3 regions of the Streptomyces sp. NPDC048389 genome follow, and region 2 is predicted to be linked to each of the others. Evidence: riboswitches for the same ligand, from Rfam matches in the RefSeq annotation. Region 2 holds a riboswitch; each other region holds the start of a gene.
The links. Region 2 has a riboswitch for thiamine pyrophosphate ahead of thiC (phosphomethylpyrimidine synthase ThiC). Riboswitches for the same ligand answer to the same signal wherever they lie in the genome.
Positions count from the first base shown of each region.

Region 1: it holds a riboswitch for thiamine pyrophosphate, as region 2 does, so the genes downstream of both, AB0903_RS16405 (thiamine ABC transporter substrate-binding protein) here and thiC (phosphomethylpyrimidine synthase ThiC) in region 2, are expected to answer to the same signal.
Region 3: it holds a riboswitch for thiamine pyrophosphate, as region 2 does, so the genes downstream of both, thiO (glycine oxidase ThiO) here and thiC (phosphomethylpyrimidine synthase ThiC) in region 2, are expected to answer to the same signal.

Region 1 is NZ_JBEZKP010000020.1:23,153-33,317, forward strand. It holds gene AB0903_RS16390 (TetR/AcrR family transcriptional regulator) at 1-377, opposite strand, end outside; gene AB0903_RS16395 (ABC transporter ATP-binding protein) at 698-1,732, opposite strand; gene AB0903_RS16400 (iron ABC transporter permease) at 1,732-3,348, opposite strand; gene AB0903_RS16405 (thiamine ABC transporter substrate-binding protein) at 3,387-4,484, opposite strand; TPP riboswitch at 4,480-4,599, opposite strand; gene rlmN (23S rRNA (adenine(2503)-C(2))-methyltransferase RlmN) at 4,662-5,768, opposite strand; gene AB0903_RS16415 (phosphatidate cytidylyltransferase) at 6,454-7,608, opposite strand; gene frr (ribosome recycling factor) at 7,608-8,165, opposite strand; gene pyrH (UMP kinase) at 8,293-9,057, opposite strand; gene tsf (translation elongation factor Ts) at 9,216-10,052, opposite strand; gene rpsB (30S ribosomal protein S2) at 10,158-10,165, opposite strand, start outside.
Region 2 is NZ_JBEZKP010000001.1:147,585-157,749, reverse strand. It holds gene AB0903_RS00715 (cupin domain-containing protein) at 1-239, shown strand, start outside; gene AB0903_RS00710 (DUF5326 family protein) at 367-579, shown strand; gene AB0903_RS00705 (IclR family transcriptional regulator C-terminal domain-containing protein) at 837-1,610, shown strand; gene AB0903_RS00700 (SsgA family sporulation/cell division regulator) at 1,743-2,177, shown strand; gene AB0903_RS00695 (YibE/F family protein) at 2,215-3,540, opposite strand; TPP riboswitch at 3,612-3,744, shown strand; gene thiC (phosphomethylpyrimidine synthase ThiC) at 3,737-5,536, shown strand; gene AB0903_RS00685 (hypothetical protein) at 6,048-6,863, shown strand; gene AB0903_RS00680 (hypothetical protein) at 7,100-7,918, opposite strand; gene AB0903_RS00675 (metallophosphoesterase) at 8,065-9,147, opposite strand; gene AB0903_RS00670 (LacI family DNA-binding transcriptional regulator) at 9,411-10,165, opposite strand, start outside.
Region 3 is NZ_JBEZKP010000023.1:17,609-27,773, reverse strand. It holds gene AB0903_RS17870 (sulfite oxidase-like oxidoreductase) at 1-92, shown strand, start outside; gene AB0903_RS17865 (deoxyribonuclease IV) at 269-1,117, opposite strand; gene pknB (Stk1 family PASTA domain-containing Ser/Thr kinase) at 1,123-3,072, opposite strand; gene AB0903_RS17855 (thiazole synthase) at 3,558-4,352, opposite strand; gene thiS (sulfur carrier protein ThiS) at 4,358-4,558, opposite strand; gene thiO (glycine oxidase ThiO) at 4,555-5,898, opposite strand; TPP riboswitch at 5,896-6,008, opposite strand; gene AB0903_RS17840 (hypothetical protein) at 6,060-6,401, shown strand; gene AB0903_RS17835 (FAD-dependent oxidoreductase) at 6,490-7,680, shown strand; gene AB0903_RS17830 (Rv2175c family DNA-binding protein) at 7,808-8,173, shown strand; gene thiE (thiamine phosphate synthase) at 8,260-8,907, shown strand; gene metF (methylenetetrahydrofolate reductase [NAD(P)H]) at 9,042-9,959, shown strand; gene AB0903_RS17815 (hypothetical protein) at 10,012-10,165, shown strand, end outside.

The DNA.
Region 1 (10,165 bases), on a different contig from region 2:
TCGCTGCGGATGCGCGCCTTCAGCACCGGATCGGCGGCGAAGTCGGCGAGCAGCCCCGGGAGCGCCGCCGCGGCGGCCGGTGCTCGGAACTCGTCGACCAGACCCCGCAGCAGTTCGTTCAGGTCCCCGGCCAGCGTTCCGGTGTCCGGGACCGGAGCATGGTCGGTGGTCGTGAACACGGCCTCGAAAACCAACTCCGGCTTGCCCCGCCACCGCCGGTAGACCGTGTCCTTGCCGACACCGGCACGGGCAGCCACCGCGCCGATCGATGTCGCGGCGTAGCCGACCTCTGTCAGCAGCTCCGAGGCCGCGCTGACGATCGCCTGGTGCGAACGGGGATCCCTGGGACGTCCTCTGGAGGACGGAGAGGAACTCATAATTGTTTACCATACGGGTCGACCCGCATGGTAAACAACCTCCGATCGATGTCACGCGGACATCGCCGCTGCGGCGGAGCGCGGGCGACGCGACGATGCGACGAGCCACGGCAGTGGCAACAACCGGAACGCACTTGCCCAAGGACCACTCAGGGCCTCCCGTTCGGAACGTCCCGGGCTCGCGTGCCCCGGCGCGCCACCTCCCTGCGCCGACGTCAGCCGCCGGCGCTCCGCGGGGAGCCCTTCCCCCGCCGCGCCGCCGTGCGGTGCACGGCACCGGACCCGCTCGCTGATCCGGCCCGCTCCGGACGGAAGACCTTCTAGGGCGGGTCCGACCCGAGGACCACGACGTCGTCGGCGGCGAACACCACGCCCACCGTGCCGCCCTCGTCCGGCGTCCCGGCCGGGGAGCACTCCGCCTCGATCTCGGGGCCGTCGTCCGGCCGCAGCCGTACGGCGACGTGGCTGCCGCGGAACGTGCGCGGTCCGACGGTGCACCGCAGACCCTGCGAGGGGTCGGTGAGCCGCACGCCGTCGGGCCGTACGAGCACCGTCCGCGCGCCCTGCGGCGAGCCGTCCGGCACGGGGACCTTGCCCCACACCGTGTCCGCGGCCGTGCCGGCGACCGTCGCGGCCACCACGTTGTCGAAGCCGAGGAAGCGGGCGACGAACTCCGACGCGGGCCGCTGCCAGACCTCCAACGGCGCCCCCGCCTGCGCGATCCTTCCGTCCCGCATGACGACGACACGGTCGGCGAGCGCGAACGCCTCGCCCTGGTCGTGGGTGACGGCGAGCACCGTCGTGCCCAGCCGTCCGAACAGGCCGCGCAGTTCGACGACGAGCCGTTCCCGCAGGCCGCGGTCCAGCTGTCCGAGCGGCTCGTCGAGCATCAGGATCCTCGGCTCGGGCGCCAGCGCCCTGGCGAGGGCCACCCGCTGCTGCTCGCCGCCGGAGAGCGCCGCGACGGACCGCTTGTGCGCGCCGGGCAGTCCGACGAGCCTCAGCAACTCGTCCGTCCGGCGGGCCTGTTCCCCGCGGTCCGCGCCGTGCATCCGCAGCCCGAACGCCACGTTGCCGCCGACGTCCCGCTGCGGGAAGAGCTGGTGGTCCTGGAACATGAGGCCCACCCCGCGCCGGTGCACCGGCACACCCGCCTGGTCGGCGCCGCCGAGCAGGACCCGGCCCGCGTCGACGTCCTGGAGCCCGGCGACGGCCCGCAGCAGCGTCGACTTGCCGCTGCCGCTCGGTCCGAGCAGGCACACGATCTCGTGCTCGGCGACCTGGAGGTCCACCGCATCGAGCGCGGTTCGCGTCCCGAACCGCACGCTCACACCGTGAAGTTCCAGCAGCGTCATCACAGCTCCTCGGACGTCGACCCGGTGCGGACGCGTTCGAGCAAGAGCAGAGCCGCCGCGCACACCACCATCAGGATCGTGCTCAGCGCCATCGCCTGCCCGTAGTTGAGCTCGCCGGGCCGGCCGAGCAGGCGGGCGACGGCGACGGGCAGGGTCGGGTTGTCGGGCCTGGCGATGAAGACGGTCGCACCGAACTCACCGAGGGAGACGGCGAACGCGAACCCGGCGGCCACCAGCAGCGCCCTGCGCACCAGCGGCAGGTCGACCTCGCGCCAGGCCCGCAGCGGTGACGCGCCGAGGACGGCCGCGGCCTCCCGCAGCCGTTCGTCCACCGCGCGCAGCACGGGCAGCATGGTGCGGACGACGAAAGGCACGCCCACGAGTGCCTGGGCGAGCGGCACCAGGATCCAGGAGGCGCGCAGGTCGAGCGGTGGTTCGTCGAGGGTGATGAGGAAGCCGAAGCCCACGGTCACCGCGGAGACCCCGAGCGGCAGCATCAGCAGGGCGTCGAAGCCGCGGACCAGCCGGCCGGCCCTGCGGGTGAGCGCCGCCGCGGCGAGCCCGCCGACCGCGACCGCGATGGTCGTGGCGGCGAGGGCGTACCGGAGCGAGTTCCACACGGCGTCGATCGGGGGCACGAGGAAGGCGCCGCCGGCCGGGTCCACGGTCGCCAGCTCCCGGTAGTAGCCGAGCCCGTATCCGGCCGGGGTGTCGAAGGAGCGCTCGACCAGCACCGCGAGCGGCGCCAGCAGCAGGACGCCCATGGTGGCGAGGACGCCGCCGAGCAGCGTCCACTGGGCGGCGCCGCGCGGCCGCCGAGCGGTGCGCGCGGGGTCGGCGAGCCGCAGCGCGCTCTCACGCCGCCGCACGGTCCAGGCGTGCACGGCGAGGACCGCACCGACCGCCGTGAACTGCACCATCGTCAGCACGGCCGCCGTCGTCAGATCCAGGAAGTCGGCGGTCTGCCGGTAGATCTCCACCTCCAGGGTGGAGAAGGAGGGGCCGCCGAGGATCTGCACGACACCGAATGAGGTGAAGGTGAAGAGGAAGACCATCAGGGCGGCGGCGGCCAGTGACGGCACCAGGGCGGGGAACGTCACCCGCCGCCAGGCGGCGAAGCGGCCGGCGCCCAGGACCCGGGCGGCCTCCTCCTGGCGGGGGTCGAGCTGGGACCAGAGGCCGCCGACGGTGCGGACGACCACGGCGTAGTTGAAGAAGACGTGGGCGAGGAGGATGGCCCACACGGTGGTGTCCAACCGGATGCCCCACAGTTCGTCGAGGAGTCCGCCCCGCCCCAGCAGCGCCAGGAACGCCGTGCCGACGACGACGGTCGGCAGCACGAACGGCACGGTGACCATCGCGCGCAGCAGCCGCTTCCCCGGGAAGTCGAGGCGGGCGAAGGCGTAGGCACCGGGAAGCGCGATCAGCAGGGTCAGCGCCGTGGAGGCGAGGGCCTGCCAGGTGGTGAACCAGAGCACCGACAGGATGTCCGGCCGGCCGAGCACCTCGCCGAACCGGCCGAACTGCCAAGCGCCGTCGGCGCGCAGACCGCGCCCGACGATCGCGGAGACGGGGTAGGCGAAGAAGACGGCGAAGAACGCGACAGGGCCGGCCATCAGACCGAGCCGTGCCGCGTTCCCGCGCAGGGGCGTCTTTACTTCACTACGAGCGAGGACCACGACCGGACCCACTGCTCACGGTTCTTCGCGATGGTGTCGGCGGCGACGGTCTCGGGCTTCTCGATCACGGCACCGTGCTCGGTGAACAGCTCAGGCAGCTTCGCGTCCCCGACCACCGGGTTGACGAACATGTTCAGCGGCATGTCCTCCTGGAACTCCTTGCCGATCAAGAAGTCCAGCAGTGCCTTCCCACCTGCCTCGTTCTTCGCGCCCTTGAGCAGGCCCGCGAACTCGATCTGGCGGAAGCAGGTGCCGGTGGCCACACCGGTCGGCGCCTCGGCCGGCTGCGGGTCGGAGTAGAGGACCTCGACGGGCGGACTGGAGGCGTACGAGACGACGAGCGGGCGGTCGGCCCCCGCCTTCTTTCCGCCGGCGGACCCGGAGAACTCCTCGTTGTATGCCTGCTCCCAGCCGTCGACGACCTTGACGCCGTTGTCCTTGAGCTTCTTCCAGTAGCCCTGCCAGCCGGACTCGCCGTACTCGCCGATGCTGCCGAGGAGGAAGCCGAGGCCGGGAGAGGACGTGGCGGCGTTCTCGACGACGAGCATGTTCTTGTACTCGGGCTTCGCCAGGTCCGCGAAGGTCTGCGGCGGCGCGAGCTTCTTGTCGGCGAAGAACTTCTTGTCGTAGTTGACGCAGATGTCGCCGGTGTCGACGGGCGTCACCCGGTGCCTGCCCGCGTCGAGCTGCACCTCCGGTTCCACCCGGTCGAGGCCCTTGGCCTCGTGAGGCGTGAAGAGGTCGTTGTCGAGAGCGCGGGAGAGGAGGGTGTTGTCGACACCGAAGAAGACGTCGCCCTGCGGGGAGCCCTTGGTGAGGATCTCCTTGTTGAGCGCGGTGCCGGCGTCGCCGCTCTTGAGCACCTTGACCGTGTAGCCGGTCTGCCGGGTGAACTCCTTCAACACCGCCTCGGACGCCGCGAAGGAATCGTGGCTGACGAGCGTGACGGTCTTCGACTTGCTTCCGCCGCCGGACCCCGGGTCCCCGGACTCCCCGCCGCACGCGGCGAGGACCGAGACACCGAGGGCGCCGACGAGTGCCGTGCCGACGGCACGCCGAAGCTGGCTGTTCATGATGATGCTGACTCCCTACGCCGGTATGACCCGGATCAGGTCCGAGGGTCTGCGGCCCTGGCCATGAAGGCTCGCCGCACTCTCAGCGCTGTGGTGCGCTCCCCTGTCGGAATGTGTTGTTGTTCATTTGTGCGAACGCACAGGGCACAGTATCAGCCATGGCCGACGGCCCTTCGGTCACCGCTCCTGCGCCGCCAGCTGCCCGCAGGCCCCGTCGATCTCCTGACCGCGGGTGTCCCGGACGGTCACCGGCACGCCGTGCGCGGCGATGGCCTCGACGAACGCCTTCTCGTCCTCGGGGCGCGACGCCGTCCACTTCGAGCCGGGTGTCGGGTTGAGCGGGATCAGGTTCACATGGACCCGCTTGCCCTTGAGCAGCCGGCCGAGGAGGTCGCCGCGCCACGCCTGGTCGTTGATGTCGCGGATCAGCGCGTACTCGATGGAGATCCGGCGGCCGGACTTCTCCGCGTACTCCCAGGCGGCGTCGAGGACCTCGCGGACCTTCCAGCGGGTGTTGACCGGGACCAGGGTGTCGCGCAGTTCGTCGTCCGGGGCGTGCAGCGACACCGCGAGGCGGCACTTGAACCCCTCGTCGGCGAACCGCAGCATCGCGGGAACCAGGCCGACGGTCGAGACCGTGATACCGCGCTGCGAGAGCCCGAGACCGTCCGGCTCGGGGTCCGTGAGGCGGCGGACGGCTCCGACGACCCGCTTGTAGTTCGCGAGCGGCTCACCCATGCCCATGAAGACGATGTTGGACAGCCGGGCCGGTCCTCCGGGAACCTCTCCGTCGCGAAGCGCCCGCATACCGTCCACGATCTGGTGCACGATCTCGGCGGTCGACAGGTTCCGGTCGAGACCGGCCTGACCGGTGGCGCAGAACGGGCAGTTCATCCCGCACCCGGCCTGCGAGGAGATGCACATGGTGACCCGGTCCGGGTAGCGCATGAGCACGGACTCGACGAGGGTGCCGTCGTGCAGTCGCCAGAGCGTCTTGCGGGTGGTGTCGTCGTCGCAGGAGATGTGCCGGACGACGGACATCAGGTCGGGCAGCAGCTCCCCGGCGAGCTTCTCGCGGGCCGCGGCGGGGATGTCGGTCCACTGCGCCGGGTCGTGAGCGTACCGGGCGAAGTAGTGCTGGGACAGCTGCTTGGCGCGGAACGGCTTCTCGCCGATCGCGGCGACGGCCTCCTTCCGCTCGGCGGGCGAGAGGTCGGCAAGGTGCCGCGGCGGCTTCTTGGCTCCGCGGGGCGCGACGAAAGTGAGTTCTCCGGGCTTAGGCATGTCCGTACCAGTGTCGCAGACGCCGACCGGTGACCTGCGGCAGGTGATTCCGGCGGTGGTCGTTGGTCACCGTTGGTCCGCCTTCGACGCCCGCAGACGGCCCGGCTGCGCCCCTCCCGCCAGCGGTCGGGGGCGCTGGCGTCAGCGCCCCCGATAGCGCAGCGGGCCCGCCTTGACCAGGGCGTTGGCCGTGAGCACCCCATCGGCGCGGCGCCGTGGAACCCGCCCTTCATGCGGTTCCGGCATCAGGCCCACGTCGCCTCACCGGCCCGGCCGGTGAGGCGCGGGCCGAAGCGAACGACGAGTGGCCAAGGTCGCTTCCGACAGCGACCCGCCGGTTGACGTGTGACCTGCACGTACGCCGTGCCCACGACGGCACGTGCACCGTAACCACGCGGCTGTGCGGGGTCGGAAGAACGGCAGCATGAACACACCCACCAAACCCCTGAACGCCGTGAACGGCACCGTGAACAATCGACCGACGTCATACGAAATAGCCGCAAGCGGGCAAATCCCTTCCCGACAGACCAATGTCGGCATCTGTGAGGACCGTCCGGGATCGTGCCGGCCGCACCTGCCAGAAGGCGGCGTTCTCCGGATCCGGCAGGGGCGCCGCCAGGGCCACGGGAAGGACGAAGGGCCCGCCGTCCTGTGGACGACGAGCCCTCGCGGACGAATCCGTGGCTCAGCCGGAACCGACGAAGAGCACCAGCAGCAGCCACACCACCGGGGCCGTCGGCAGGAGGGAGTCCAGGCGGTCCATGATGCCGCCGTGCCCGGGGAGCAGCGTGCCCATGTCCTTGATGCCGAGGTCCCGCTTGATCATCGACTCGCCCAGGTCGCCGAGCGTGGCGCTGACCGCGACCGCGAGGCCGAGGAGCAGGCCCTGCCACCAGGTGCCGCCGTCGAAGAGGAACTCCACGCACAACGCGCCGGCGGCCATCGCGAACGACACCGCGCCGAGCAGCCCTTCACGGGTCTTGCCCGGGCTGATGCGCGGCGCCAGCTTGGTCCTGCCGAAGCGCCAGCCCACCGCGTACGCACCGGTGTCGCTGACCACGGTCAGCAGCAGGAAGGTGATCACCCGCTCCGGACCGTCGTCCGCCGCCAGCATCAGGGCGACGAAGGTGGCCAGGAAGGGAACGTAGAACGCTGCGAAGATACCGGCCGTGACGTCCCTCAGGTACCCCTCGGGCGGTTCCGTCATCCGCCAGACGAGGACCGCCAGGGCGGTGAGAGCCATCGCGACCCAGGCGCCCTCCGCGCCGCGGGCGTAACCGGCGACGACCATCGCCGCGCCACCCACGGCGAGCGGGACGAGGGGCGCCTTGATCTGCTTGCGCTCCTCGAGCCGGGAGGTCAGCTCCCACAGTCCGACGACGACGGCGACGGCGATCACACCGACGAAGACGGCCTTCACGAAGAAGAGCGAGACGACGATCACCGCGCCGAGGCCGACGCCGACTCCTATCGCCGCACGAAGGTCCCGGCCGGCCCGCTTCTTCTGCGGGGGCTCGGGCCGCGGAGGCGGCTGCGGGGTGGGCTCGCCCGACGGCGGCGGGGTGGGCATGGGCTCCTGCGGCGTTTCGTCACGGAACAGGGGGCCGCCCAGCCGAGCGGCCCCCCGGTCACGGTCCTCGCGGTCTGCACCGCGACGGTTCTCGGCGTCTCTACCTGCGTCGGGAAACCCGGGCACGATGGGCATGGGCTGCGTCTCTGATGTATACCGTGCGTCGTGCCCATCGTGGGCGGGACCCGCCGGGAGGGGCCCCTGGTCGGGCGGCGGCCACGCTCCGGCGTATCCGGCGCCGTGCGAGGCCCCCCGGGAAGAGTCGTTCATCAGACCTCGAGCAGCTCGGCTTCCTTGTGCTTGAGCAGCTCGTCCACCTGCGCCACGTACTTCGAGGTGGTGTCGTCGAGCTCCTTCTCCGCACGGCGGCCCTCGTCCTCGCCGACCTCGCCGTCCTTGATCAGCTTGTCGATGGTCTCCTTGGCCTTGCGGCGCACGGAGCGGATCGAGATCTTTGCGTCCTCGGCCTTGGTCTTGGCGACCTTGATGTATTCCTTGCGGCGGTCCTGCGTCAGCTCCGGGAACACCACCCGGATGATGTTGCCGTCGTTGCTCGGGTTGACGCCGAGGTCCGAGTCGCGGATCGCCTGCTCGATGTTGCGCAGCGCGGTCTTGTCGAACGGCGTGACGACGGCCATCCGCGGCTCGGGAACGGAGAACGACGCCAGCTGGTTGATCGGGGTCAGGGCACCGTAGTAGTCCGCCACGATCTTGTTGAACATCGCCGGGTGCGCACGTCCGGTGCGGATCGCGGCGAAGTCATCCTTGGCGACCAGGACGGCCTTCTCCATCTTCTCCTCGGCCTCGAGGAGGGTCTCTTCGATCACCACTTGCTCCTGCGTGTCTTGAGGTAGGCCCGGCTCGTACCACTGGGCCGACGGAACCTGCGTCGCGTGTTGCCTGCACGGTCTCCGACCGGCAGGACTTTGTCCATCCCTCTTGGGGCGCCCCGGATCAGGCTCGGGTGCCCCGGTCGCTCACGAGCGTGCCGATCTTCTCACCCTTGACGGCCCGAGCGATATTGCCTTCGGTGAGGAGTTCGAAGACGAGGATCGGCAGGGCGTTGTCGCGGCAGAGGGTGATCGCGGTGGCGTCGGCCACCTTGAGGTTGCGCGACAGCACCTCGCCGTACTCCAGCGCGTCGAACTTCACCGCGTCCGCGTTGGTCTTGGGGTCGGAGTCGTAGACCCCGTCGACGCCGTTCTTGCCCATGAGCAGGGCCTCGGCGTCGATCTCCAGGGCCCGCTGCGCTGCGGTGGTGTCGGTGGAGAAGTACGGCATGCCCATACCGGCGCCGAAGATGACCACACGGCCCTTCTCCAGGTGGCGCACGGCGCGGAGCGGGATGTACGGCTCCGCGACCTGGCCCATGGTGATGGCGGTCTGGACGCGGGAGTCGATGCCTTCCTTCTCCAGGAAGTCCTGGAGGGCAAGGCAGTTCATGACCGTGCCGAGCATGCCCATGTAGTCGGAGCGGGCCCGGTCCATGCCGCGCTGCTGCAGCTCGGCCCCGCGGAAGAAGTTGCCTCCGCCGATGACGACCGCGATCTCCGCCCCGTCGCGTACGACCGCGGCGATCTCGCGGGCGATGGCGTGTACGACGTCGGGGTCGACGCCCAGGCCCCCGCCACCGGCGAACGCCTCGCCGGACAGCTTCAGCATGAAGCGTCCGTACTTTTTGCCGTGGTTGTCGTCGCTCTGTGCGGCGCCCTGATTCATGGAGATCTCCTCGTGCACATACGAAGAAGGCCATTGCCAGTGGGTCCTTGCGGTTTCCCGTACGGCAATGGCCTCCTCGTCAGATCTGCGATCGTCGGGCGCGTACGCCGACGACTGCTTCAGACCCTACCGGGGTCCGGTGTCCGTCGCGTACGGACTCAGATGCCGACCTTGATGCGGCTGAAGCGCTTCAGGGTGACACCGGCCTCGTCCAGAATCTGCTGAACGGTCTTCTTGTTGTCGAGCGCGTACGGCTGACCGAGGAGGGTGGCCTCCTTGAAGAAGCCGTTGACGCGACCCTCGACGATCTTCGGGAGCGCGGCCTCGGGCTTGCCCTCGGCGCGCGTGGTCTCCTCGGCGACGCGGCGCTCGGACTCGACGACCTCGGCCGGGACGTCCTCGCGGGAGAGGTACTTCGGGGCGAAGGCGGCGATGTGCTGCGCGACGCCCTTGGCGAGGTCCGCGTCGGCCTTGTCGAGCTCGACCAGGACACCGATCTGCGGGGGCAGGTCGGGCATGGTGCGGTGCATGTAGGCGGCGACGTAGGCGCCGGAGAACTGCGCGAAACGGTCCAGGACGATCTTCTCGCCGAGGTTGGCGTTGGCCTCGTCGACGTACGCCTGGACGGTCTTGCCGGGCTCGATCTCGGAGGCGAGCAGCGCCTCGATGTCGGCCGGGGCGGTCTTGGCGGCGTGCGCGGCGAGCGCGCTGGCGACGGCCTGGAACTTGTCACCCTTGGCGACGAAGTCCGTCTCGCACTTCAGCTCGACGAGCACACCGGAGGTGTTGTCGTCGGCGATCAGGGAGACGACGGCGCCGTTCTCGGCGGAGCGGCCCTCGCGCTTGGCGACGCCCTTCTGGCCCTTGATGCGCAGGGCCTCGACGGCCTTGTCGACGCTGCCGTCGGCCTCGTCCAGCGCCTTCTTGCAGTCCATCATGCCGGCGCCGGTGAGCTCGCGGAGCTTCTTCACGTCAGCGGCGGTGTAGTTCGCCATGTCCTTGAATCTCTCTCGAAGGTCGAAAGTCGAAGATCTGCGGGTGAGCGGCGAGGCCGGTGCCTGCTGGCACCGCCCCCGCCGTCAACCACCGAACCGGTGAGGTCAGCCCT
Region 2 (10,165 bases):
GGAACATGTCGGTCGGTCTGTACGCGCTGGACGCCGGTGAGACCGATCCTCAGCTCCCGCACCGCCAGGACGAGGTCTACTTCGTGGTGAGCGGCCGGGCGGCGATCACCGTGGGGGTGGAGACCACGCAGATCGCGCGGGGCAGCGTGGTGTACGTGCCGGCCGGTGTGCCGCACAAGTTCCATCACATCAGCGAGGACCTGCGGGTCATGGTGGTCTTCTCTCCGCCTGAGAGCTGACGTCCGGGCTGCCTGTCCCTAGGGGGACGGTCAGGGGCGTTCAAGGGCTCGCGGCCCCCTGCCGGCGCTTCGGGCCGCCTAGCATCGAAGGCAGGCAATCCGGAGAAACGAGGTAGGGACGATGGCTGTGCAGGAGATATTCGCGGGGATGCCGTGGTGGGTGAAGTGGGTCGCCGTTCCGGTGATCGCGCTCGTCGTTTTCGGTGGACTGATCGCGAGCGTCGTCGGATTCGTGATCGGGCTGCTCTTCAAGCTCTTGGTCTTCGTCGCCCTGGTCGGTGGACTGGTGTTCCTGGTGAGGAAGTTCATGGCGTCCTCGAGTTCGCGCGGTGAGTGGTAGCGAAGGGGGCGACCGTATGGTCGCCCGTTAGCCCGGCCGGGCGAAACGGCCGGACCGGCCCCTGTTCCGGCCGGTGCTGCCATTAGAGTGGTTCACCGCTGCCGCCCTCGGGAATTGTGTCCGGAGCAGGATCGCTCTCACCAGCGCTTCGGTGCCTCGCGGCGCTGAACGGCTGCGCCAGTGCCGGGGCTGCGGCGGCCGCGGGGGCGGCCCCCGCAGGCGGGCGCGCTGCCCGTCACCATGCCTGGGGGTGACCTGTGGCCGGGGAAACGAAAGCCGCTTCCGCACCGACCCTGATCGGCTCCGTCCAGCGCGCCCTGAGACTGCTGGAAGCCGCCGGTGCGCATCCGGACGGGGCCCCCGCGAAACTGCTCGCGCGCGAGGCCGAAATCCCTTTGCCGACCGCCTACCATCTGCTGCGCACCCTGACCCACGACGGCTATCTGCGGCGCCACAGCGGCCTGTACGTGCTCGGAGAAGCGGTGGATCGGCTGGTCGCGGGCGGGTCGCCGGAGAACCGCCGCAGCACCCTTGAGGAGTCCCTCGCCCACTGGCGGGACGCGATCGGTGTGCCTGTCTACTTCGCCGTCTACCTCGAGGGCGAGATCGATCTCGTCGCCGTCTCCGACACGCCGTACGCCCCGGCGGTACCCGAGTGGGCGGACTTCCGCGAGACCGCGCACGCGCACGCGCTCGGCCAGTGCCTGCTGGGCCAGCTCGACGAACCGGCCCGCCGCGACCATCTGAGCCGCCATCCCGTGCAGCCCGTGACGCCGTACACCGTTCGCGACCAGCGCACCCTGCTCGACCGGCTGGCCGCCCATGGGCGCACGCAACCCGTCGTGGAGCGTCAGGAATATGCAATCGGCACGGTCTGCGCTGCTATTCCGATCACTGTCGGTTCCGGTGCCGCGACGATGGCCATTTCTCTTCCCGCCCATCAGGAGGCCAGACTGCTTCCCGCGGTCGAGCAGTTGCGTACAGGAATCGGTGGGCTGTTGGGGTCACTTGCCTTCTCTATCAGTATCTGAAATATCACTCCTTGTGATCTGCTAGCCCTTCGACCACGATGACGCAAGAGGGCCTGGAGGATCGTTCCTGGCCGTTTTCTTCTGCTTTGCCGTACGGGTTCATTCAATGCTTCATCTGCTGCGGGGTATGTGATGCGCGAGTCGGTCCAGGCCGAGGTTCTGATGAGCTTTCTCGTCTCCGAGGAGCTGTCCTTCCGGATTCCGGTCGAACTGGGTTATGAGACGGGAGATCCGTATGCCGTGCGGATGACCTTTCACCTGCCCGGCGACGCGCCCGTGACCTGGGCGTTCGGGCGGGAGCTGCTGCTCGACGGAATCAACGGCCCGAGCGGGGACGGCGATGTGCACATCGCGCCCGTCGGGCCGGAGATCCTCTCCGACGTGAGTATCAGGCTCCGTGTCGGCCGTGACACGGCTCTCTTCCGGGCGGGAGCGGCACCGCTCGTCGCCTTCCTCGACCGTACGGACAAGCTGCTGCCCATGGGGCAGGAGCTCACGCTGGGTGACTTCGACGTGAGCCTGGAGGAGGCGCTCGGGCGGATCCTCGCCGAGGAGAACGCCGGCTGACGTGCTTCCGGCTGCCGCGGCGTCACCGCTTGCGCCGTCACCGCTTGCGCCGTCGCCCCCGGCCCGCGCGGCCCGGCGAAGCGCCCGGCGCCGCCGGTCCGGAACGGTCGGCCGAGACCACCAGGGTGGCGAGTGCCGTCGTCACCGGCACCGAGGCGACCAGCCCGATCGAGCCGACCAGGGTCCGTACGATCTCCTCGGCCACCAACTCGCTGGTGGCGACGGTGCCCACACTGGACTGAGCGATGGAGAAGAGCAGCAACAGGGGCAACGCGGCGCCGGCATAGGCGAGTACGAGCGTGTTGACGACGGACGCGATGTGGTCGCGGCCGATCCGGATGGCGGAGCGGTAGAGAGCGCGCCGGCCCATGTCCGGGTCGGCCTGGTGCAGTTCCCACACCGCCGAGGTCTGCGTCACTGTCACGTCGTCGAGCACGCCGAGCGAGCCGATGATGACGCCGGCGAGCAGCAGACCACTCATGTCGATCTCCGGATACAGCCCGTGGATCAGACCGGTGTTGTCGTCGGTGTTGCCGCTCAGGCTGGCCCAGCCGATGAACAGCGAGCCCAGCAGCCCGATCAGCAGCAGTGAGATCAGGGTCCCGAGCACCGCGACGGAGGTCCGCGCGGTCACCCCGTGACACAGATACAGCGCGATCAGCATGATCGCGCTCGCCCCGATCACCGCCACGACCAGCGGGTTCGAGCCCTGCAGGATAGCGGGCAGGATGAACAGCGTCAGGATGGCGAACGAGACCACGAGCGAGATCAGGGCCATCACACCCCGCATCCGGCCCACCAGGACCACGACGACGGCGAAGATCGCCGCCAGCAACGCCATCGGGAAGCCCCGGTCGATGTCCGTCACCGAGTACTGGAGGTCGCGGGGCGCGTCGGGCGCATAGGCGACGACGACGCCCTGGCCCTCCTCCAACTGCCGCGGCGCGTCCGGCTGGACGATTTCGACGAAGGTCCGGCCCTTGTCCGGGCCGGTGGTCACCTCGACGGTCGCCCTGGCGCACCGGCCCTGCTGCGAGTTCACCGCCTCGCGCCCCTGCGGCGTGGAGGTGTCACCGGTCGGCGGGACCTGGGCGGCGTTGACGTCCTCGCAGTCCACTCTCTCGACCGACACCACCCTGCCCTGCTCCGTCTGCCGGTCGAAGCCGACTCCGGTGCGCTCGTGGCCCGGCGCCCCGCCGGGCCACAGGACGGCGAGCCCGACGAGGACGGCCGTCGCGAAGGGGATGAGCACGGCCGCGATGACCCTGCGAAGGTGCTGGGAGACCGGCGCGGCGGGCCCATGACTGTGCACATGACTGTGGGCCTGGCCGTGCGGCTCGGGGGGCTGCTGCGATGAAGTCACGGACCGATCATCGCAAGAGCGGGAGGGGCCCTCTGTTCAGCGCGCCAGACATGACGCTAGCGTGGTGGCACCTTTGCACACGCGGGAGCTCGGAGCACCGGGCTGAGAGGGCGCTGACCTTCGTACATCCGTACGGGACAGCTGCGCCGACCGCCGAACCTGTTACCGGGTAATGCCGGCGTAGGGAGTAGGTCTCATGACCGTATCGGACGCAAGCACGCCTGCCTCGAACCAGAACGACGAGGCCGGGAAGTCCATCGGCTGGCACAAGGGATACGTCGAGGGCTCCCGCCCCGACCTCCGTGTGCCGGTACGGAAGGTGCACCTCACCAACGGCAGGGACGTGACGCTGTACGACACGTCCGGTCCGTACACCGACCCGAACGTCGAGACGGACGTACGCCGCGGTCTGCCGCCGCTCCGGGAGAACTGGATCATCGGTCGCGGCGACACCGAGGAGTACGCGGGGCGGCCCGTCCGCCCGGAGGACGACGGGATCAAGCACACGTCCCCGCGCGGCGGACTCCGCAACCTGGACGCGGTCTTTCCCGGCCGTCCGCGCCAGCCCCGCCGCGGGCGGGACGGCCGGGCCGTGACCCAGCTCGCCTATGCGCGCCGGGGCGAGATCACGCCGGAGATGGAGTACGTCGCCATCCGTGAGAACGTCTCCCCCGAGGTCGTGCGCGAAGAGATCGCGGCCGGCCGGGCCGTTCTGCCGGCGAACGTGAACCACCCCGAGATCGAGCCGATGATCATCGGTAAGCGTTTCCTGGTGAAGGTCAACGCCAACATCGGCAACTCCGCCGTCACCTCCTCCATCGAGGAGGAGGTCGAGAAGATGACCTGGGCGACCCGCTGGGGCGCCGACACGGTCATGGACCTGTCCACGGGGCGCAACATCCACACCACCCGCGAGTGGGTGCTCCGCAACTCCCCCGTGCCGATCGGCACCGTGCCGCTGTACCAGGCGCTGGAGAAGGTCGACGGCAAGGCCGAGGAGCTGACCTGGGACGTCTACAAGGACACGGTCATCGAGCAGGCCGAGCAGGGCGTGGACTACATGACCGTCCACGCGGGCGTGCTGCTGCGCTATGTGCCGCTGACGGCCCGCCGCAAGACCGGCATCGTCTCGCGCGGCGGCTCGATCATGGCGGCGTGGTGCCTGGCGCACCACAAGGAGTCGTTCCTGTACGAGAACTTCGAGGAGCTCTGCGAGATCCTCGCGGCCTACGACGTGACGTACTCCCTCGGCGACGGTCTGCGGCCCGGTTCGATCGCGGACGCCAACGACGAGGCGCAGTTCGCGGAGCTCAGGACGCTCGGTGAGCTCAACACGGTCGCCAAGCGCATGGGCGTGCAGACCATGATCGAGGGCCCGGGACACGTCCCGATGCACAAGATCAAGGAGAACATCGACCTCCAGCAGGAGATCTGCGAGGAGGCGCCGTTCTACACGCTGGGCCCGCTGACCACCGATGTGGCGCCGGCGTACGACCACATCACCTCGGGCATCGGAGCGGCGATGATCGCCTGGTGGGGCACGGCCATGCTCTGCTACGTGACGCCCAAGGAGCACCTGGGCCTGCCGAACCGCGACGACGTGAAGACCGGCGTCATCACGTACAAGATCGCCGCCCACGCGGCGGACCTCGCCAAGGGGCACCCGGGCGCGCAGGAGTGGGACGACGCGCTGTCCGACGCCCGTTTCGAATTCCGGTGGGAGGACCAGTTCAACCTGGCTCTGGACCCGGACACGGCGCGGGAGTTCCACGACGAGACGCTGCCTGCGGAGCCGGCGAAGACCGCGCACTTCTGCTCGATGTGCGGGCCGAAGTTCTGTTCGATGAAGATCAGCAGAAGCATCACGGAGCAGTTCGCCCCGGACCTGCTGCCCTCGGCCTCGGCCTCGGCCGAGGAGGTCGAGGCGGGGATGCTGGAGAAGTCCAGGGAGTTCGCGGCGGGCGGCAACCGGGTGTATTTGCCGCTTGCGGACTGACGGTGACGTCTCTCGGCGGTGCCCCGTGGTTCGATCGGCCATGGGGCACCGTCTTTCGTCAAGGGCGTTGTGCGTACCCCGATGGGCGGTTTCGCGGTGGTAGCCGGTCCCTCGGCTTCTCTTCGCAAGAGTGGATGTAATGACTGGCCCTCACCTGTGTAGCGTAAACGTTTCACTCGAATGTCAGGCATCAGGGCTAGTGGAACGCTCGTTATTAGGAATATGACGAGAGCACAGCTTTCCCCCGAGGCCGGGGCCCGGGGTACGGCCGGCACGGGGGCGGTCCCAACGGGCGCGTGGGCGTTGGGTCCCCGCTCTGCGGAGGGCGTGGCGGAGGGTAACGCGACGCTCCACCAAGAAGAGGATGGAATCGACCCGACGCACACTTCTTCCCTGCTGAACGACTTTCTGGCGTTGATCGGCCGTATCCAGGCCGATTACCACCGACTGTCGAACACAGTGGACGTGTCGCCGACTGTACGAGGCGATGGACGGACGGGGCTAAGCCTTCATGTATGACGAGTACGGCTCATTCGGTTCAGCGGTTTCCCACCCGGAAATGGGGGGCTATGGCAGGTGGGAGGACCCGTATGCCGCTTCCCCGGAGAACTTGCTGAGTACGCGTGAGCCGATGGCTCCTCTCGGCCTGGTCCTTGACGGGACGTGGGACCCGACAGCGGAACTGCAGCAATTGCTGCAGCCTTCTGCCGGACAGGAGATGCCCACGGCTTTCTCCGGCTATGGCAGCGGCCTTGAGCCGGGAGACGGCAGCGCACTCGCAGACCGGAACAGCGGCACCGCCGAACTTCCCCATGTCCGCCCCGTCCCGGGGCATCGCCGACGGGTACCGTCGCAGAAGCCGAGGTTCACTCTGCTGCAGACAGCCAGCGTCTCCATTGCCGTGGTGGCCGCCGTCATCGTTTCCGGGGTGAGCATCTTCGGAGGCATGGTCGCCCTGGACCCATTGCGGCAGATTGCCGCGTCACGAACGTCCCAGGGCCTGATGAGCTGGTGGCCGGTTCTGCTCTACGGGCCCTGGCTGGTTGCGTCTCTGTCCATCCTGCGCGCATCGCTCCACCATCGCCGAACGGCGCAATCCTGGGTGGTCGTACTCTTCTTCTCGGCCATCGCGACCTGGCTGTGCGTGGTTGAGTCAGCCGGGTCGCTCCCCGACGCCGCTGCTGCCGCGCTCCCTGCCCTTGCAGCGCTTGCCTGCTTTCAGCAGCTCGTCCGGCTCGTCACACTGACCCGGCCGCCCCGCCGTCCCTCCGCGCGCCATCGTGTCCGCGTTCCATCCACACCATTCCTGCCCTCCACGCCCGGCTAGACGAGCCGCTGAGCAACCCACGCACGCCCGGCAGTGCCACCGCACGGCAGCCAGCGGGCTGATCTTCTGTCGTCCCAGCGTCCCCCGAACACTCTCCGGGGGACGCTGTCGTACTGGGCAGGAGGGCAAGGCTCGGCTCAGCCGTTCCCAGGTCGCATCACGCGGATCACCCGCCCGTGCCCACATGGAGGCATCAGGCATGATGCAGCCACCTGGTCGCGGTCACCGGCCGGTGATCAGTCCGGCTGGTGCTCGGGGCTGCCGAAGTCCGGGCTCGTGAAGTCCGGGCTGGTGAAGGTCGTGCGCCGACCCGAAGCCGCCCCATCCGCAGGACTGGAGAACTCCGGTCCGCTGTACCCGACCTTCGGCAGGTGGTTCACCGGTCGCGGTGGCCCCGTGGACGCCGGGTCGGCGCTGGGGTCGGCCAGTGCTGCTCGCAGGAAGGGCAGAATCCCGCGCTCCAGCAATGCGTGGCGCCAGGCATCCTTCGCCCGTGACACCTCGTCCGGAAGCCCTCCGGCGGGCGCTTCTTCGGCCACTTGGGCGGCGCCGTTGTGCAGAGCCGTCAGCAGCAGCCCCACCGCGGCGACCAGGATGGCGGCCGCCGTGAGCGCACCGAAGAACCACCCGGCCGTCAGCAGGGCTTCGGCGAAAGAAGGGGTCGGGTTGAGCATTTTGAGGATGTAGCCGACGAGTAGGAAGATCGCGGCGGCCGTTCCGGCGAGGACAGGGGCGAGTACGGCGATGACGGCGGCGAAGCCGGCGCCGCCGCCCTCCGAGCTGTCGCCGACCGGGGAAGCGCGTACGGAGGTGGCGGTCGTGAGGGTGCGCATTTCCCGGCGCACTTTCACATAGTGCTCGTACTCGGCGGCGGCCGAGGCGGTTATGAGTGCCGTCGCGTTCAGTGCCATGGTGCGCAACTGCTCAGCGTTGAGACGTAGTCCCACGGTGGCGAGGTCAGGCCGTTCATGGGCATTGCGCAGTGTCTCGTCGAGCACCCGCTGGTACTCGACGCGGTCCTCGTTCAGCAGGTGCGGAGCGCTGTTCATGTGCATCCCCCGATGCTCCGCCCGCCGACGGCCCGTGGATGCCGGGCAGTTGAGCGGAAGCGGAGGAGAGTCTGCTACGGATACGCCGATGGTAGAGCGGTTACACCACAGGGTGACAGGGGGTTTCCGTAAATCACCTGCCGCAAGTGAACTCAGTTCGGCAGCGGGAGGTGCTGGACAAGGAGCTTTCCGGCCATGGTCACGCCGCCGTCCATGGCGATCGCCAGTCCGTCCGCGTACACGTGCGGACCCTCGACCACCGGGCGCTCGTCGTCCTCGCCGTCCTCGGTGCCCACCTCGCCCAGCAGATACGGAATGGGGCTGTGGCCGTGCACGACGCGCCGGCCGCCGTAGGCACCGAGCAGCTCGCGCACCGCCTGCGGGCCGCCGTCGTCGCGGAAGGCGAAGCGCTTGGTGAATTTGCGGAACAGGTCCCAGCACTCGTCCGCGTCGTTCCGCGTGAGGATCGAGTGCACGGTGTCGTTGACGTCCGCGATGGTGGAGCCGTAGTCGAGATAGGCGGTCGTGTCGGAGTGCAGCAGCAGGTGGCCGTCCTCCTCGACGATCGCGTCGAGCCGGGCCATCCACTGCAGATGGACCTCCTGCAGCCGGTCCATGTCCGCTTTCTGGCCGCCATTGAGGAGCCAGGCCGCCTGGAAGGTGGCGGTGCCGGCACCGGAGTTGACGGGCGTGTCACCGAAGCGTTTGGCGCCCAGCAGCAGCAGTTCGTGGTTGCCCATCAGGGCCTTGCAGTAGCCGCCGGCGGCGGCGGCCTCGGCCGAGAGGCGCATGACGAGATCGATCACCCCGATGCCGTCGGGGCCCCGGTCGGTGAAGTCCCCGAGGAACCACAGCCGGCTGTTGCCCGCGGCCCAGTGCCCTTCGGCGTCGACGAGGCCCTGTGCGGCCAGGGCCGCCACGAGCTCGTCGAGGTAGCCGTGGACGTCGCCGACGACGTAGAGCGGGCCGAGTCCTTCGGACGGGGCCGCCCCGGCCGGGTCGACCTGGACCTGGACGGTGTCACCGGGGCCGCCCCGGCCGATGACGGGAAGATCCCGCTCGGTGGGGGTGTAGCCGTCGGGCGGCTCCCCTTCGGGGAAGGCGTTTCCGGGATGGTCCGAGCGGACCGGGTCCGCCGCGTGCGACTGCACGGGAACCTGCGCGTACGGCGGTACGCGGAAATCGCGCAACGTCGCCGTCCGCACCACGGGTCCTTGACCGGCCCCCTGAGTCATGACCCCTCCACCACCGTCGCGCCGCCGTTCACCTCTCGGCCCAGCCTGGTCGGGGTGGTCCGCGGTGTCGTTCGCCCATCATAGGAATGAGCCAGGCGGTGTGTGACGCACCAGGGGTGGTGAATCCTCGGGCACGTGTGGTTCGCCGGTCGTTTCGTCCCGATTGGGAGGTTCCGGACCCCCGTGCGGCACGGTCCGGTCGGGGCCGCCGGGCGCGCCGCGGTTCATCCGGCTCCGGCCGGGGAGCCCCGGCGCTTCGGGCCTCAAGGCTGCGACGGGGACCGTGGCGCGCTCACAGTCGTCCGCGGGGGGCGTCGCTGCGACGACGTCCTGACGATCAGTTCGGTGGGTATCACCTGCTCGATCGGCAGGTCCTTGTCGATTCCCTCGATCGCGTCGATCAGTAACTGGACGACTGCCGTGCCGATTCTGCGCGGCTTGAGCGAGAGCGTGGTGATGGGCGGCTCGGTCGTGGCGTAGACGGTCGACTCGCTGCAGCACACGAGCAGCAGATCCTCGGGTACCCGCAGTCCGTAGCGGCGGGCCGCGGCGAGCAGATCGGTGCCATTGGGGTCGAACAGTCCGTACACCGCGTCCGGCCGGTCGGGCCGGGCCAGCAGCCGGTCGGCGGCGACGGCGCCGGCGCAGGGGTCGTGCGCCGGGTAGGACTCGTAGACGGGTTCCTGGCCGACCCGTTCGCACCAGTGGAGGTAGGCCGTGGTCGAGAGCCGGGTGTAGGTGTCGGTGGTGGTGCCGGTGAGCAGGCCGATCCGGCGGGCGCCGGCGGCGGCGAGGTGGTCGAGCAGGTCGAGTACGGCGGCTTCGTGGTCGTTGTCCACCCAGGCGGTGACCGGGAGCGTGCCGGCGGGGCGGCCGTCGGAGACGACGGGCAGGCCCTGGCGAACGAGTTCGGTGACGACCGGGTCGTGGTCGGAGGGGTCGATGACGACGGTGCCGTCGAGTGCGACGTTCGACCAGACGTCGTGTCTGGAGGTGGCGGGCAGGATGACCAGCGCGT
Region 3 (10,165 bases), on a different contig from region 2:
GGGAGGAGCGGGGCTACCACAACATCGGCGACCCCTGGCGGGAGCAGCGCTACTCCTACCAGGAGGAACCGGGGGACGGCCCGGAGCTCTGAGCCTCGGCCGGCGCTTCCCGGCCGGTGCTCTCCGTCGCCCCGCGCCCCGCGCTTCCCGGCGGTCGTGGTCCGGCTCAGCGGTGCGTGGGGACCGGGACGCGATGAGGAACGCCATCGCCGGCCCGCCCCCGGAAGAGCCGGCCGGCTGGGCGTCCACGGCGCCCGGGGGCTGGGGCTCAGCGAAGGCTCTTCAGCCGCGCAACGTCCGCCGCGTGCCCCTCCTTGCCGCCGGGGGTCTCGATGACCAGCGGCACGCCTTCGGTGGCGGGATGCGACATGAGCGCACGGAACGGCTCCTCGCCGATGTGCCCCGCGCCGATGTTCTCGTGACGGTCCTTGTGCGCTCCGGCCACGTCCTTCGAGTCGTTCGCGTGGATCAGCTTGAGCCGGCCCTCACCCACGGTCCCCACCAGCAGGTCCAGGGTCTGCTCCATCCCGTCGGCAGCCGCCAGATCGTGCCCGGCCGCGAAGATGTGGCAGGTGTCCAGACAGACGCCCAGCTTGGGATGGGCGTCCAGTGCCTCGAAATAGGGGCCGAAGTCCCAGGTCCGGGAGCAGAGTGAGGAGCCCTGCCCGGCGGTCGACTCCAGGAGCAGGAACGGGTCGTCGTCATGCGTCAGCTCGTCCAGCAGCGGCAGCAGCCGCTCCCGCACCTGCGCCAGCGCCACCTCACGGGGGCGGCCGCCCGTCGCGGAACCGGTGTGCACCACCACGCCCAGCGCGCCGATCTCCCTCGCCCGGCGCAGCGAGTGCCGCAGCGAGAGGACGGACTGCTCGGCCGTGGCCTCGGTGTGAGAGCCGAAGTTGATCAGATACGGGGCATGCACCCAGGCCGAGAGGGACTCCGCGGCGCACTCGGTCCGGAACTTCTCGTCCTGCGCCGGGTTGCCCTTGGGCATGGCCCAGCCTCGCGGATTGGCCACGAAGACCTGCACGGCCTCCGCACCCAGCTCCCGTGCGTAGGCGAGTCCGGTCGTGGCGAGGCCGCCGGCCACGGGGACGTGGCCGCCGACAGGGTTGCGCATCAGAGTCAGAGTCCCTTGATCTTGATGGTGATGGTGCTGCCCTCGGGCGCCTGGCCGCCGCCCTCGACGGACTGGCTCTCGACCTCGTCGCCGAGGAACGGGAAGTTCTTCTCGGTCTTCACCACGAAGCCCGCCTCCTCCAGTGCGGCAGTGGCCTCGTCCACCGGGTCACCGACCACGTCGGGGACCTCGACCATCCGGGGGCCCTTGGAGACGGTGAGCGTGACCGTGTCACCGCGGGCCAGCCGGGTGCCCTCGGCCGCCGACTGCCGGGCGACCGACCCGGCCTCCTCGGCCGAGTGGATCCGCTCGTCGGCGACCTCGACCTTCAGCCCGGCTGCCTCGAGCTCGGAGGTCGCCTCGGCGACGGCATCGCCCGTGACATCGGGGACGTCGATCGGCGCGCCCCTGCTGACCACGATCGAGACCGCCGTGTCGGGGCTGCGACTGCTGCCCGCGGCCGGGTCGGTGCGGATCACCGAGCCCTGCGTGACGTTCTCGTCGAACTCCCTGGTCACCACGCCCGGCGCGAGCCCCGCCGCGCGGAGTTCGCGCTCCGCCCGCGCCAGCGGTTTGTTCTCCACCTGCGGGACCTTCACGATCTTCGGACCGCGGGAGATGGTGATCGTCACGGAGCCGTTGCCCCGTATCCGTTCGTTCGTACCGGGGTCGCTCCTGATGACGGTGCCGCGGGCGACGGTCTCGCTGAAATCGTGGCGGACCGACTTCACCTCGAGTCCGGCCTTGTCGAGGACCTGACGGGCCTCCGTCTCGCTCTTGCCGATCAGCGCCGGTACGCGGGTGAACTGGCCCGAGTTGATGTACCAGACGCCTGCGCCGACACCCAGCACGGCGAGCACCGCGACCAGCAGGGTGATCAGGCCGCGGCGGGACAGCGCGACGCCGCGGCCCGGCGAGCGGACGGGTTCCCGCTCCGGCGCCTCGGGGTGCGGCAGGATCAGCCGGGCCGTGTGGTGCATGCCCGGCTCCTCGCTGGGCAGTGCCCGCGGGATCACATCCGTGCGGTCCTCGTCGAAGGGCGCGCCGGCCGGCGCGGCGTCCGCGCCGTCCTCCGGCCGGGTCCGCAGGGGTGCCGCGTCCAGCTGGCCGGCATCGAGTGCCGCGCGGGCCTCACGCGTCCGGGCGAGCAGTTCCACCGCGTCGTGCGGGCGCACGTCGGGATGGCGGGCGGTCGCGCTCGCCACCAGCTCGTCCAGCTCGACGGCGAGCCCGGGGAAGAGCGCGGACGGCGCCGGCACGTCGGCGTTCAGATGCTGGAAGAGCACCTGGGCCGGAGTGTCGCCCGCGTGCGGCTTGGCGCCGGTGAGCATCTCGTAGAGAACCACCCCGCACGCGTACACATCGGCGCGGGTATCGGCGGTGCCGTACTCGATCTGCTCCGGCGCGAGGTAGGAAACGGTGCCGAGAACCGTGCCGGAGGTGTTGGTCACGGAACCGACCGCCCGTACGAGACCGAAGTCGGCGACCTTCACCCGGCCGTCGTCCCCTATCAGCACGTTCTCCGGCTTCATGTCCCGGTGGACGAAACCGGCCCGGTGCGCGGCGCCGAGCGCCGCCAGCACGGACTCCAGGATGTCGAGCGCCGCCCGGGGCCGGAGCGCGCCGCGCTCGCGCAGCACGTCCCGCAGCGTGCAGCCCTCGACGTACTCCATGGCCAGATAGACATACGCCCCCTGGGCGCCCTGGTCGAAGACGCCCACGACATTGGGGTGGGCGAGCCGCGCCACGGACTTGGCCTCGCGGATGAAACGCTCCACGAACGTGGCGTCCGTGGCGAGATCCGGGTGCATCACCTTGAGGGCGAGCTCCCGGTCGAGACGGGTGTCGACGGCCCGGTAGACCGTGGCCATGCCGCCGACGGCGATGCGCTCATCGACTCGGTAGCGGCCGTCGAGCACCTGCCCGACGAGGGGGTCCTGGAGGGTCGTATCCACGCGCCGATTCTACGAGCCGGGTCGGACAGGTCCGACGGCCGTGCGGAAGAGGGCCGGGACTGCAGCCGACCTGTGACGCGCGGGGCCCCTCTTCCCCCCGACCCGGGCTCCGCCCGGACCCGACCCGGGCTCCGCCCCCGTACCTCATCTCGCGCCTCAATCGCCGGCGGGGCTGGATGCGCCGGCCTCGTCGGGGCTCCGTCCCGTACCCCCGCCTCAGTCGCCGGGCTGGAACGCGCCCGGCGGGGCCGGGTGTGTCCGGCGGGGCTGGATTTCCGCGCAGCGACGACCAGACCGATCGGGGGTACTCCCACGGCCACCGGACGGTGGGGGAGGGCGTGAGGCCACCGCGCGAAGCGCGGTACCGGGGCGCGGGGCCCGCCTGCCGTGTGGCGGGGGTAGCGCTGCGGTGCAGCGGGAACGGCGGGTGGGGGGACAAGCCCGGCGCAGCGGCCGCGCCGCCAGCGCCCACCGCCGTCCGCCCGTCAGAACGCCGGCCGCTCCGGGTCCAGCGTCGCGCGGCCCTCGACCGGGGACGACGCCTCGGCGAAGTGGCGGCGGGGGATCCGGCCCGCCCGGTACGCCAGCCGCCCCGCCTCCACCGCGTGCCGCATGGCCTCCGCCATCAGGACCGGCTCCTGCGCCCGCGTCACCGCCGACGCCAGCATCACCGCCGCGCACCCCAGCTCCATCGCGAGCGCCGCGTCCGACGCCGTGCCGGCGCCTGCGTCGAGCACCACCGGCACGCCCGCCTGCTCGGTGATCAGCTGGAAGTTGTGGGGGTTGCGGATCCCCAGCCCGGAGCCGATGGGCGAACCGAGCGGCATGATCGCGGCACAGCCCACGTCCTCCAGCTTCTTCGCGAGCACCGGGTCGTCGTTCGTGTACGGAAGGACCGTGAATCCGTCGTCGACCAGTGTCTCCGCCGCGTCCAGCAGCTCCACCGCGTCCGGCAGCAGGGTCCGCTCGTCCGCGACGACCTCGAGCTTGATCCAGTCGGTGCCCAGCGCCTCCCGCGCCAGACGCGCGGTGAGGACCGCCTCACCGGCGGTGAAGCAGCCTGCGGTGTTGGGCAGGACCCGGATGCCAAGCCGGTTCAGTACGGACAGGACGGACCCTTGGACGGTCGGGTCAAGGCGGCGCATCGCCACGGTGGTGAGTTCCGTGCCGCTCGCGACCAGGGAGCGTTCGAGTACGTCGAGGCTGGGTGCCCCGCCGGTACCCATGATCAGCCTGGAGTCGAAGGTCGTCCCGCCGAGGATGAAGCGGTCGTCTGCCATGCGGATCAGCCTCCCTGCACTGCGGTGAGAATCTCGACGCGGTCACCGTCGCCGAGGGGGGTGCCGGGCCACTGGCTGCGCGGGACGACGGTCTCGTTGACGGCCGCGGCCACACCCGAGGGTGCCGCGGTGAGTTCCGCGACGACGGTGTCCAGCGTGGTCCCTGCGGCAAGATCGCGTGCCTCGCCGTTGACGGAGATGTTCATGCGGACTGCTCCTCGAGCGCGGTGTCCTGGAGGCCCGGGTCCTGGAGGCCGGAGTTCCGAAGACCGGCGTCCTGGAGGCCGGGGTTCCGAACATCGGGCTTCTCGACACCGGGCTTCTCGACACCGGGCTTCTGGAGGCCGGTCTCCGGAAGTGCGGGCCCCTGAAGGGCCGGCCCCCGCGCCGACGGGTGCCCCGCCGTGAAGCGCCGCGGCGAGAAGGGCCGGGCCACCTCGGGAAGTTCGCCGCTCACCAGCGCCTGGGCCAGCACGTCGCCGGTGACGGGCGTCAGCAGCACCCCGTTGCGGTAGTGCCCGGTCGCCAGCAGCAGCCCCGGCAGCTCCGTGCAGCCCAGGAGCGGCGCGTTGTCGGGGGAGCCCGGCCGCAGCCCGGCGCGGGTCTCCACGAGGGGCAGCTCGGTGATGCCCGGTACCAGTTCGTGCGCGTCGCGCAGCAACTCGTACACCCCGCCCGCGGTGACCGTGGTGTCCCAGCCGAGTTCCTCACTGGTCGCGCCGACGACGAGCTCGCCGTCCTCGCGCGGCACGAGGTAGACATGGCTGCCGCGCACCACGGCGCGCACGGTGCGGGAGAGGAACGGCGCGTAGGCCCGCGGCACGGTCAGCCGCAGGACCTGGCCCTTCACCGGCCGTACGGGCACCGGCACGTCCGCCGGTACGCCCTTCAGCCGGCCGCTCAGGCTGCCGCCCGCCAACACGACCTGACCGGCGCGCACTTCCGTGCCGTCGGCGAGGGCCGCCCCCACCGCCCGGTCGCCCTCGACGAGCAGCCGCTCCGCCCAGGTGCGGCGGAGGCCCACACCGGCCCGCTCGCAGGCCACGACCAGCGCCGCCGCCAGTCGCCGCGGGTCGACCTGGTGGTCGCCGTCCACCCGCAGACCGCCGCGTACGCCGGGCGCGAGCATCGGCTCCAGGCGGCGGCACTCGCGACCGGAGAGCCATTGGGAGTCCAGCCCCGAGCGACGCTGCAGCGCGTGCAGTTCGCGCAGATGCGCCCGGTCGTCGGCGTCGAGGGCGACGGCGAGCGTGCCGCAGGAGCGGTGGCCGACCTGCTGCCCGCTCGCCTCCTCCAGCTCGGCGACGAAGGCCGGGTAGCGGCGGGCCGATTCGAGATTGAGTCCGAGCAGTGTCTGCTCGCCGTAGTGGAGTTCGGTGACGGCGGCCAGCATGCCGGCGGCGACCTGCGCGGCCCCGCCGCCCGGCTCCGGGTCGGCGACGGTGACCCGCAGGCCCTGCTGCGCGGCGCGCCAGGCCGTGACCAGGCCGATGATTCCGCCCCCGACGACAAGGACGTCGGGGGTAGGTGGTGTACGAGACGACATGGGCGTCCAGCCCCTCCCTTCGCCGGCATGACCCGGATCAGGTTCGTACGGTCGGAGGCCGGTCAGCCTCCCTCTCAGCCCGGTGCGTCCGGGCTCCCGCGAGTGCCTTACGGTGGCCACCCTAACCCCCCGCCCCGACGCCCAGTAAGGGAGCCGCAGCAGTGGCGAAGACCCTCGACGGACTCGTTCTCTCCCCGGTCGCGGACCAGGCCCCGGGCCAGGTGGGCACCCGCACGCGGTTCAGGTACCACGAGGAGCGGGGCAGGATCTGGGCCGAGTACGCGGGCGGTGACGTGGTTCGCGGGCACCTTGTGGGGACTCGGGAAGGCGACCGGCTGGACTTCCGTTATGTGCAGCTGAAGACCGACGGCGAAACCTCCTCCGGTCACTGCGTCTCCTCGGTCGTGGAGCTGCCGGACGGGAGGGTGCGGCTGGAGGAGACGTGGGAGTGGGAGTCCCGGGAGGGCAGCGGGACGAGCGTGGTGGAGGAACTGCCTTCCTGACCGGTCGTCAGGTACGTAAGGTGTGCGGGTGGACGAACGGCAGCAGCAGACAGCGGAGCGGCGTCGGGTGGTGATCGTCGGCGCCGGCATGGCCGGTGTCCAGACGGCGGTCGCCCTCCGAGAACTCGGCTTCACCGGTCCGGTCGCCGTGCTCGGCGCTGAGCCGCATCAGCCGTACGACCGGCCACCGCTGTCCAAGGCCGTCCTGCTGGGCACGGCGGAGGGCTCGGCGTTCGACATCGACTTCGAGGCCCTCGACGTCGAACTGCGCCTCGGCGTCGAGGTGACCGGGGTGCGTACGGGCGCCCACGAGGTGGACACCGCGACCGGCCCCGTCCCGTACGACGTACTGGTGCTGGCCACCGGCGCGGAGCCAATCACCCTGCCGGGCGCGTCCGGCGTCCCCGGCGTCCATCTGCTGCGCACGCTGGACGACGCCGCACGGCTGCGGCCGCTGCTCGCCGAGAAGCACGACATCGTCGTGGTCGGTGCCGGCTGGATCGGCGCGGAGTTCGCGACGGCCGCCCGTCAGGCCGGCTGCGCGGTGACCGTCGTGGAGGCCGCCGACCGTCCGCTCGCCGGCACCATGCCCGCCGAGGTCGCCGCCCCGATGGCCGCCTGGTACGCGCAGTACGGGGCCGAGCTGCTCACCGGTGCCCGGGTCGACGCGGTCGAGCCGGGCACCGTCGTGCTGGCCGGGGGCCGCAGGATTCCGGCCGGTGCCGTCGTCGTCGGCATCGGCGCCCGGCCCGCCACCGGCCTGCTCGCCGGCTCCGGCATCGAGCTGGGTCCCGACGGGGCGGTCGTCGCCGACCGGTGGCTGCGCGCCTCCGCTCCCGATGTGTACGCCGTGGGGGACTGCGCCTCGTATCCGTCCGGCCGCTACGGGGAGCGTCTGCTCGTCCACCACTGGGACAACGCGCTCCAAGGGCCGCGCACGGTCGCCGCAGGCATCACCGGCGATGAGGGCACCACCGGCGCCGCGGGTATCGAGCCGTACGACCCGGTGCCGTACTTCTGGTCCGAGCAGTTCGGCCGTTTCGTCCAGTACGCCGGCCACCACGGCACCGCCGACACCCTGCTCCGGCGCGGCGACCCCACCGAAGACGCCTGGTCGGTGCTCTGGCTGCGTGGCGGCGCCCTGGTGGCACTGCTGGCCGTCGGCCGACCGCGTGACCTGGCGCAGGGACGCAAGCTGATCGTGTCCGGGGCGGCGCTGGATCCGGGGCGGGCAGCCGACCCTTCGGTCCCCCTGAAAGCCGCGGCCAGGCCCCTCTGAAGGGGGCGGCCGGATCCCGCCGAAGGCGTCGGCGGGGCCCTTGGAGGGCCACGGCGGGGTCCCTCTGGACGAGCGGTACGGCAGGTCCCGGCTTCCGGCTGTCGGTCCTGGATGGCAGGCTTGTCCCGTGACCGAGATTGACGCAAAGATCGATGCTCTCGTCCCCGCCTGGCTCCACCTGCCGGACATCGCGGAAATGCTCGATGTCGAGGTGACGCGCGTGCGGCAGTTGGTCAAGGAAGGCCAGCTGATCGCGGTGCGCCGCGGCGAGAACCGGGCGCTCCAGGTGCCTGCCGCCTTCATCGACGGCAACAAGGTGGTCAAGGGCCTCTCGGGGACTCTGACCCTCCTGAGGGACGACGGCTTCACCGACGAAGAGATGCTGGAGTGGCTCTTCACCTCCGACCCGACCCTGCCGGGCACGCCCGCGCAGGCGCTCAGCGAGAATCGCGGTACGGAGGTGAAGCGCCGGGCACAGGCGCTCGCCGTCTGACGTATCGGAAACACCAACGCGGCGGGATGTACGGACCGGGCCGGACCCGGCCCGTACATCCGGCCGCCCGACGGGGGGATCGCCTCATGGCCACGGCTCGCTCGCTGCTGTCCGACGCCCGGCTCTATCTGTGCACGGACGCCCGTAAGAGGCAGGGTGACCTTCCCGAGTTCCTCGACGCCGTGCTGGCGTCCGGCGTGGACATCGTGCAGCTGCGGGACAAGGGCATGGAGGCCGGTGAGGAGCTGGAGCACCTCCAGGTCTTCGCCGACGCCTGCCGCAGGCACGGCAGGCTTCTCGCGGTGAACGACCGCGCCGATGTGGCGCACGCCATCGGCGCGGACGTGCTGCACCTGGGCCAGGGCGACCTGCCGGTGCCCGCCGCGCGGGCGATCCTCGGCGACGGCGTGCTGATCGGCCGCTCGACGCACGCGGAGTCCGAGGCGGCCGCCGCCGCGGTCGAGCCGGGCGTGGACTACTACTGCACCGGCCCCTGCTGGCCCACTCCCACCAAGCCGGGCCGCCACGCTCCCGGTCTCGATCTGGTGCGGTACGCGGCGGCGCTGAGCTCCGAGCGGCCGTGGTTCGCCATCGGCGGCATCGACGCGGGCAATCTGGACGAGGTGCTGGACGCCGGCGCGCGCAGGATCGTCGTCGTACGGGCGATCACCGAGGCCGATGACCCGGCGTCGGCCGCTGCCGGGCTGGCGAAGCGGATCAGAGCCAGGTGCTGACCTCGGCCGTCGCGGCGGTGGCTCGCAGCACTGATCGTCCGTTTTCTGTCCAAGGGGTGGACAAGAGATGGGCAAAGGGGACATTTTTCCCTGATCCGCTTGGGGGACCCCCGTCGTCTGGCTAACCTGCCGGTATGGCCCTCGGTACTGCTTCCACCAGAACTGATCGCGCGCGCACGGTGCGCGACATGCTTGCGACGGGAAAGACGTCGTACTCGTTCGAGTTCTGGGCGCCCAAGACGGAAAAGGGCGAGCGGAACCTGTGGAACGCGCTGCGCAGGGTCGAAGCGGTCGCTCCGCACTTCGTCTCGGTGACCTACGGCGCCGGCGGCTCCACCCGCGCAGGCACCGTCAGGGCGACCCAGCAGATCGCGGCGGACACGACCCTCACGCCCGTCGCCCACCTCACCGCGGTGAACCACTCCGTCGCCGAGCTGCGCAACATGATCGGCCAGTACGCGGACGCCGGTATCCGCAACATCCTCGCCGTCCGCGGCGACCCGCCCGGCGACCCGATGGGCGAGTGGGTCAAGCACCCCGAGGGAGTGCAGTACGCGGCCGACCTGGTCCGGCTCATCAAGGAGTCCGGCGACTTCTGCGTCGGTGTGGCGGCGTTCCCCGAGATGCACCCGCGCTCGTCCGTGTGGGACGAGGACGTCCGGCACTTCGTGGACAAGTGCCGTGCCGGCGCCGACTACGCGATCACGCAGATGTTCTTCCGGCCCGAGGACTATCTGCGCCTTCGCGACCGGGTCGGTGCAGCGGGTTGCGAAACCCCGATCATCCCCGAGATCATGCCCGTCACCAGCGTCAGACAGATCGAACGGTTCGCCACCCTCAGCAACGCGCACTTCCCGGCCGAGCTGAAGATGCGGATCCTCGCGGTCAAGGACGATCCTGCCGCTGTACGCTCCATTGGCATCGAGTTCGCGACGGAGTTCTGCGCGAGGCTGCTTGCCGAGGGTGTCCCAGGGCTGCACTTCATCACGCTCAACAACTCCACCGCGACGCTCGAGATCTACGAGAATCTCGGACTGCACGAGCAGTCCTGACCGGTCGTACCCGCCCCGCCCCGGGGCCGGCGGCCGTACGAGAGGGGCGGACATGGGCTGGACGGTCCTCTACGTCGCGTTCGGCATCGTCGCGCTGTGGCTGCTCGGCGAGGTGCTGCTGCAGTACAAGGCACGCCTGCGCTGGCGGGTACTGGCGTTCTGCGGCTTCCTCGGGGTCGTCATAGGCGTGCTGCTGCCCTCCGTCG